DNA from 2 places in the Aeribacillus sp. FSL K6-1305 genome. Region 2 is predicted to be linked to the other one. Evidence: predicted binding sites of a transcription regulator. Region 2 holds the regulator's gene; the other holds the start of a gene.
The links. Region 2 encodes CtsR, which represses protease genes until heat stress. Its sites were predicted from a motif close to ATGGTCAATAAAGGTCAAACA; they were not measured.

Region 1 (4,435 bases), 690 kb from region 2:
AATTTGCTTCTGGAAGAAACGTAATCGGAAAGGGCGGTAATGGAAACATGTCGTTTGCTTCAGAGACGAAAAAAGAATTGACAACACTGGAAGTAAAACAATGTTGTTTAAAAGCAGAGTTGTCCGCGCTCATCCGAATGAACGGAACTGTGTCATTTTCCAACCGGGAATTGCTTTTGGATGTGCAGACTGAAAACGCAGCGATTGCAAGACGCATTTACATGCTGATCAAAAAAAAATATGACGTTCCGATCAAGCTGCTTGTACGAAAAAAGATGCGATTAAAAAAGAATAACGTCTATATTGTTAGAATGAATGAACAAGTAAAAGAGATTTTGGAGGATTTGCGAATTTTAGGCAAGGATTTTATGTATAACCATCAAATCTCTTTAGACCTTGTGAAAAAAAAGTGCTGTAAGCGGTCGTATATGCGCGGTGCGTTTTTAGCGGGCGGATCTGTCAACAACCCGGAAACTTCTTCATACCATTTGGAAATCTCGTCGTTATATAAGGAACATAACGATTCGCTATGCAGTTTGATGAATACGTTTTATTTAAATGCAAAAACACTGGAACGGAAAAAAGGATATATTACATACTTAAAGGAAGCTGAAAAAATTGGGGAATTTTTGACATTGATCGGTGCCCATCAAGCTCTACTGCGTTTTGAAGATGTCCGAATCGTTCGTGATATGAGAAATTCAGTGAACCGCCTTGTCAATTGCGAAACAGCAAATTTAAATAAAACCATTGGAGCTGCTTTACGGCAGGTAGAAAATATAAAATTCATTGATGAAAAGATCGGATTAAGCGCCTTACCTGAAAAGCTGAGGGAAATTGCAGAATTACGGGTTATGTATCAAGATGTGACATTGAAGGAACTAGGTGAAATGGTGTCCAGCGGGAAAATCAGCAAATCGGGAATCAACCACCGATTAAGAAAAATCGATGAAATCGCTGAAAAATTGCGGGCTGGCAAAACGATTTCATTTAAATAAATTTTTAAGAAGAGAGGGATAAATATGGTTGAGAAAAAAGTGGAAGTTCGGTTAAAAACCGGTTTGCAGGCACGACCGGCTGCATTGTTTGTTCAGGAAGCCAACAGGTTTTCTTCTGACATTTTTATCGAAAAAGACGGAAAGAAAGTAAACGCCAAAAGCATCATGGGGTTGATGAGCTTAGCTATTAACAGCGGCTCTGAGATCACATTGATCGCAGAAGGAAACGATGAGGAAGAAGCATTAGAAGCGCTTATCAACTACATTCAAAACGAAAATTAATGTGAACACACAAAAAAATTGCCGCAAAATTCATCAATGGATGGATATTGCCTCTCTTGTGGGAGAAAGCAGGAAACAACCGCTGTCAGCCACAAGAGGGCTTTATTTTTGCTAAAACTGATATGAAGACGAAATGGCTTCGGGTGCGTTAATAGAAAAGTTGTGATAAATCTTATGTTGGGAGAGAGCTTCGTGAAGGTTCTTAACTGGAACTTTTGGATTCAAAGCATTGCGAAAGAGCGGGGCGAATCCGAGCAATATATTTGGTGTAAATACTATTTTTTCATAAATCTGCGATCAACATTCAAGAAAAAGCAAACGTGCTTTGATATGGTTCGAATGACTTACAGCTGAATGGATAAAGAGAGATTCTAGCCCTTTATAACATAAAAAAATCGATTATAACACTTGTTTTGCCAGCAGGTGTCCAGAAAAAACTTCAGCAAAATACGGTTTACACAGGCTCTCCGAAAGCATATTTAATCCTTCATCCGGCTCGATCCGCATTTTGGGCTTAGATTAAAGCAATATCGGCAGTTAACGGCCTTTCGAAAACGTAAAGCTGACGATTCCGGCCAAAAAGTTGAATGAGGAGCTGCTGTCAAGATCATTCTTGACATTTGCTCCTCATTCAAATGTGTGAAGGTATGAAGCAGCGGTTTATTTTTATACTGTCTGCTTGATATGTTTAAATTTTTATTGTCTTCCTATTTGAGGCAGCTTTTATTTTGTTAAAACTTTGTCAATCAACCCATATTCTTTTGCACGTTCAGCTGACATGAAATTGTCGCGGTCCGTATCACGTTCAATTACTTCAAGAGGCTGACCAGTGTTTTCAGATAAAATTCTGTTCAATTTATCTCTTAAAGAGAGAATTCGTCTAGCTGCAATATCAATGTCAGTTGCCTGACCTTGCGCGCCTCCTAACGGTTGATGGATCATTACTTCACTATTCGGAAGGGCAAAACGTTTTCCTTTTGCACCTGCCGCCAATAAGAATGCTCCCATGGAAGCAGCCATTCCTATACACATCGTGGATACATCAGGTTTAATAAATTGCATCGTATCATAAATCGCCATGCCAGCAGTAATTGATCCGCCCGGGCTGTTAATGTAAAGGGAAATATCTTTTTCAGGATCCTCCGCTGCCAAGAAAAGAAGCTGAGCAACGATGGAGTTTGCAACATGATCATCAATTGGCGTACCAAGGATAATAATGCGGTCTTTTAACAATCTTGAATAAATATCGTAAGCACGTTCACCACGGTTTGTCTGTTCAATAACAGTCGGTATTAAATTCATTATGTTTCCTCCCTCGCATCAAAGTTAAAGTCATTTCTATTCCATCATACATAAAAGGTCAATAAAGGTCAAACAAAAAACTTTTATATATAATTATTTATAAGATCAATACATGTACCATCATACCCTCATTTTTCATTTTTCAAACAACGATGAAAAATGAATTTTTCAAAACAATTTTGACACGATGGATAACTTAAGCAAAATTTATTCTTGCATATACTGTTCGGTTCGATTATAATATAATTCGTGACATTTGAAAAATGCGCTCGTAGCTCAGTTGGATAGAGCGGTGGTTTCCGGTACCACGTCCGTCGGGGGTTCGAGTCCCTCCGAGCGCGTAAGCCTAGAGCAACAAGGGTTTGAGCGATTTAGAAGTCGTTCAACGGACGGGAACTACCGAAAAACGGACAACGTATTTTCGCAAGGTTTCCGTCCCACTGAATCAAAGAGACCGCGTGCCTCCAAAATGAAAAATTTTGGAGGTTTTTATTATGCGAAAAAGGCTAGAAAGGTAGTTTCAAGACATCTGATTGTAGATGTAATCTCGATTATATGACGGTTGCAGAAGGATTAAAATACGCTAAGATCATTTACAAAACGGAAGCTATCCAGGACGAACGAGTACCGATTATTGAAGTTCTTGAAAAAATTTTATAGATGTTGTCGGTTTTAGAGATCTTACTACTGACCAAATTAGACGTTACATTAATACGTCATCTGTAACCGTGGATATTCTTTTCGGTGCTATTAAATCGATTTTTAGAAAGCTACATAAATACGGTATTATTTTGAAGAAAGTCTCGTCAAAAAAATGCCAAAACTAATAAGGATAAACAACGAATCTTTGTGCTTACAGACACGCAAGTAAAGAGGCTATGAAACGTCAAAGATATAGGTATTTACGGGATTTCGTGACTATGGTGCTATTAAACTAATGGTAGAGTGAGAACAAAGGGCAAACTAAGTTGAATAGTCAGAAATTTCTGGTATTTTAGATGACGGTATTATTATGTTACTGGGGCCAAAAACAATAGCCGTAAAAGCCGGATTGTTCCAATGACTAAAGAAGTATGTAAACTACTTGATAGAAGAAATTCGAGGATACTTCGGTAACATTTCATATGTATTCGTTAATCAATATGGTGAAAAGTTAAAAAGAAGGAAACATCAGAAAAATATTCAAACTAAAAGACGAATATTGCGTAAGTCTTACACTGTTTAAGACATACATTTATCATAAACTATTTGAAAAAGGTGACGATATTAGTCGCACTCGATAAGAACTATGCCAAAAAGGGTGAAAAAAGATGTAAAATAATAATATCTTGAAGATTTATAGATCACGAAGGGTGTTGAAGAATGGAACGTATTTCAGTAGTTTCCATTTTAGACGTTATTGGTGAATTGTTTTCTGATGAAGTTTCGATTGCTGTTTCCAATACTAAGGAATATATCTATTACCGGCCGAGCAAACGGATTGATTTGAAAATCAGACCGGGAGACTTGGTGAGAAAAGGAACGATTGCGTATAAAGCTTTGCACACCAAACAAAAGGTTTCTGAGTTTATTAACCGCGATGTGTTTGGCGTTCCTTATCACGGGATGGCTGTACCGTTTTTTTGGGAAGGAAAGCTTGAGGGATGCGTCACTGCGATTTTTCCTGCTTTGACGGATGGAAAATCTGTTGTGACCGTCAAAACTGATGATGGATGGGTTCCTATTCCTTTTTCGAAAGTTGCGTATTTAGAAGCAAAAGATAAAAAGACCTATGTGTACACTGAAGGGTGCTCAGGAACACATAAATACTCTCTCCAGGAATTTGAATACTTGCTGCCAAAGGACTATTTTAT
Region 2 (4,435 bases):
TTTGTCATCGAACTTCCTTGGTGGCTTGAGGATACTTCATTGCTGCCTAACAACTGTAAAACTTGCTGACGCGCTTTGTTCAAGCTTACTCCGAGATTGTTTAAAACACGCGCAGCAACTCCCTCGCCTTCTCGAATTAATCCCAATAGAATATGTTCTGTTCCGACATAAGAATGTCCTAATTTTCTTGCTTCATCCATTGACAGTTCAATGACTTTCTTTGCTCTCGGTGTGTAATGGATCGTTTGCGAAATTTCTTGTCCCCGTCCTATCAGGCTTTCCACTTCATTTTGGATTTTTTCTGGACTTAATCCTAGAGCGTGAAGCGCTTTAGCGGCAATTCCTTCTCCTTCGCGCACGAGCCCAAGCAATATGTGCTCTGTGCCGATATTGTTATGTCCGAGGCGTACAGCTTCTTCCTGCGCTAAAGCAAGCACTTTTTGCGCCCGTTCCGTAAATCTCCCAAACATCATTGTTCATCATCCTCCCTTTGCTTCCTTTCTAATTGAAGCCTTTCACGAATTAATGTTGCCCTGCGAATATCCCGTTCATTCGGCCGTAGAACTCCTCCTGAATATTGTTGCAGAAATCCGGGCTGAATTAAAATCATAAGCTCATTTAAAACACTGCGTGGAACATTTTGAATAATTCCCAGGTCAATTCCTAAGCGCACATCTGATAAACATTGAATTGCTTCTTTCGATGGAATAATTCTGCTGTATTTGAGAGTGCCGTAAGAACGATATACACGGTCTTCTAGATGATGCGGATTCGTTTTATATAAAGCATCTCTTGCAGCCCGTTCTTGAGCAATTAATTGCCCGACAACACCTATTAAATCATCGACAATATCGTCTTCTGATTTGCCGAGCGTAATTTGGTTCGAAATTTGGAATATATTACCTATCGCTTCGCTTCCTTCTCCGTACCGACCTCTCACGACCAATCCTAATTGATTGATAGCAGGTATAATTTGGTTAATCTGCTGTGTTAAGACAAGTCCTGGAAGGTGCATCATCACGGAAGCCCGCAAGCCGGTACCGACATTTGTTGGACAGCTAGTTAAGTAGCCCCTATGTTCATCAAATGCATAATCTACTTTTTCCTCAATCCAATCGTCAAGATTCATTGCCATTTTCAACGCTTCTTTTAGCTGAAGGCCCGGGAACAAACATTGAATTCTAATATGATCCTCCTCGTTTATCATGATGCTCACTTCTTCGTTTTCAGATAAAAGGCACCCTCCAAGTGCTGATTCTTCCATTAAATAAGGACTAATCAAATGCTTCTCTACAAGTACGCGTTTTTGAATAGGCTGAAGTTCATTCATTTTCAGCAGCACGAATGTCCCTAAACCGTCAAACACTCTTTGTGAAAATGATTCTTCAAATGTATTTAAAACAGCCAAGGCTTCTTCATTCGACATAATGGTAGGGAAGCTGATATTTTCTATATTTCGCGCCAATCTGACTCGGCTGCTCAGCACAATATCGGAATCAGGTCCTTCTTGATTCATCCAAGGGCTCATGGCTGAACGAATAAATTTTTGAAAGGACATGTCATACTCCCCTTTCGTTCCGTCCATTTATCTTCGCTTCAATGGACCGAATTTCATCCCGAACTTGAGCTGCTCTTTCGAATTCCTCTTTCGCAATTAATTCTTGCAGTTCCTGTTTAAGCATTTTCAGGCGCTTTTTCAAATGAATACTTCCACCGGTCCGTTTCGGTACTTTACCGCCGTGAGTTGTATTCCCGCCATGAACACGTTTTAAAATCGGGGTAATTTGGTGATAAAACGTTTTGTAACAATGGGAGCACCCGAATTTACCAATTTTCGTAAATTGATCAAACGTCATATTACATTTCTCACATTGAATGACCTGATTTTTCTTGAAAACATTTTGCCCTTGGCTGCTAATGGCGCTGTCCATATTTAATAATCCGGACAATAAGTTGTTTATAGAAAAGCCTGGATTCATATTGAATATGAATACATCACTTTTTTCCTGTGCACATTTTTCACATATATGCACTTCAGTCTTTTCGCCGTTGATAATTTTTGTAAAGTGGAAAGTAGCGGGCCTTTCATGACATTCTTGACAAATCATCGTCCATCACATCCTCACTTGTATTTTAACGAGGTGAGCATCGCCTTCATCATCCTTGCCCTCAATTCGTCTCGATCAGGCAAATCAATATATAAAACAGACCGATCAATTACGCTCAACATAATTTTCGCTTCTCTTTCTGATATAACCTCTTCATCAGCCAGTCTTAAAATAATATCTTCTGCCGCCGACTGTGACAGCCTTTTTCCAATGGCATTTAAAATTTGATTGATCAGCTGGATACGGTCATTGATTCGAATCTTCATAATTCGGATATAACCGCCTCCACCCCTTTTGCTTTCGACAATGTAACCCCGTTCAATTGTAAAACGAGTGTTGATCACGTAATTGATTTGCGATGGAACACATTGAAATTTATCCGCAATTTCACTTCTTTTAATTTCAACAATTTCTTTTCCGCTAGAATCTAATACATGCTTTAAATATTGCTCGATAATATCAGATATATTCCGCACCTCGAAAAACACCTCCTTCAACTTTTTGATTGGAATTGCAAAACGCTCAAGAAATGTGCAATATCCTTGAGGGATAGGAGGCAAGATGTTTACGTAATGCTTATTTCCTAAACGATAACAACTAGTCACTTGACTTTGACTATATTTGACCTTAATTATAATATAAATTTTTTTTTGTGTCATTTCAACAAAAAAGCTCACTAATAATATTGCCATTTACAATATGGAAAAAACCCGCTCTTTAAAAAACTTTTTTAACTTCTTGAAATTTCAATAATTCGTTTATGATTTCAGGCATTTCATCTTTTGGAAGGCCAATTTCAAGTAAATATGAACGCTTCGCATGTTTAGTTTCTTTTGGCTTTGACAATGTAAAATGAATTTTATAAACAGAAATATTTAATTGTTCAAGTTTCCGAGTAAATTCCACCAAATCATCTTCTGGAAGATTAACTTGTATCCATTTTTTGCTTGACTTCTCAGCAAAAAAAGCCTCCACCTTATTGAGAAAGATCAAACTCAACAATACAATCAAGGTAGAAAAAATCGCCAACGGATACATTCCTGCCCCAACAACAAGGCCAAGTCCTGCAACAACCCAAATCGAGGCTGCCGTCGTTAATCCTCTTACCGTAACCCCTCTCACTAATATCGTTCCAGCACCTAAAAAACCAATGCCGCTAATGACATAAGAAGGAATTCTTGCTGGGTCAAAACGAATATTTTCATAACGATCCATATATTCTTCAAAGCCATAAAGAGACAGCAGCATCATCATGCAGGAGCCGACACCAACTAACAAATGCGTGCGAAAGCCTGCTGGATGCCGTTTAAATTCTCGTTCAAGGCCAATAAATCCACTTAAAATGACTGCTAAAACAATGCGAATCAACATAATTTGCCATTCCTCAGGCATTATCATTCCTCCTTACCATCCAAATGACTTTTTCTGTTTTGGCCATATATGAATTTTGAAATGATACAGTATTATACTTTCCCATTATATGCGATGAACAGTGCTCAATATTCAATTGTTCTTGAGTATGAGACTAAGAATGATATGAAACAAAAAAGCACTTTTAGAGCTGGCTTTAAAATCAAACGAAGCTTTCACTGCTCATATGCTTCAAGAATGGAACAGTTTATGCTTCTGAAGTAGCGATCAATTAATTATACTCCGATTGAAGGTTTTAAAGAAAGCGAGCTTGATTGCAATAGATGCGGAGGATCTTCAGAAGAAGCGAGCTCTTAGTTGTTCGTAAATTTGTCGTTTTTGTTCGTTCTGTTTTAAGCTGTTTTGTCTGTTTGTTGTATATTTCCATTTACAAGAGGATAAAAGAGGCTTGAGCTTCTCAAACCGCATTGCAGCGAATAATTGTTTCGTCCATACTTTTTTACAAGGATAAGCAAATCTCGCCTCCATCGCTTTTCTCAGATTAATTAAAACGGTTTGCATCATTCAAATCAATTAAAGATGTTTTTGTAACAGCAAAAATATCCATTTCGGCTTTCGACAATTTTCTCGAAAAATTGGCTTTTAGACTGTCATTTCTTAATTTTTCATTTTATGATCATAACGGAAAGTATTGCAACGGAAAAACATCACAAAAAGCTAAAAAAGAAGCCGATTCCTCCACCGCCTTCACTATACACGAGAGGCGGCGGTCATATCGGCAAAAAAATAAGATGAAAGGTATTTATTCTATGTCACGATTAATAATTTTAGGCGGATCTAAGTTTTTAATAACGGGCTCTCTAGACTTTATATCTGCATACGTATTGATAATTTCCGGATCATAAATAATTTGCAGCCTAGAAAGCTTGCCTATTTGGTTTTGTGCACCTTCAAAA

Region 1: the regulator CtsR is predicted to act here: its motif matches at 2,637-2,657, upstream of clpP (ATP-dependent Clp endopeptidase proteolytic subunit ClpP).

The regions. Positions count from the first base shown of each region.
Region 1 covers NZ_JBBOQV010000002.1:1,461,661-1,466,095, forward strand. Annotated here, with positions in the region: gene NST97_RS16825 (gluconeogenesis factor YvcK family protein) at 1-24, shown strand, start outside; gene whiA (DNA-binding protein WhiA) at 48-998, shown strand; gene NST97_RS16835 (HPr family phosphocarrier protein) at 1,023-1,280, shown strand; gene clpP (ATP-dependent Clp endopeptidase proteolytic subunit ClpP) at 2,004-2,582, opposite strand; tRNA gene NST97_RS16845 (tRNA-Arg) at 2,848-2,923, shown strand; gene NST97_RS16850 (LytTR family DNA-binding domain-containing protein) at 3,945-4,435, shown strand, end outside.
Region 2 covers NZ_JBBOQV010000002.1:766,816-771,250, reverse strand. Annotated here, with positions in the region: gene clpC (ATP-dependent protease ATP-binding subunit ClpC) at 1-473, opposite strand, end outside; gene NST97_RS13535 (protein arginine kinase) at 470-1,558, opposite strand; gene NST97_RS13530 (UvrB/UvrC motif-containing protein) at 1,560-2,108, opposite strand; gene NST97_RS13525 (CtsR family transcriptional regulator) at 2,123-2,584, opposite strand; gene NST97_RS13520 (MgtC/SapB family protein) at 2,826-3,500, opposite strand; gene NST97_RS13515 (hypothetical protein) at 4,282-4,435, opposite strand, start outside.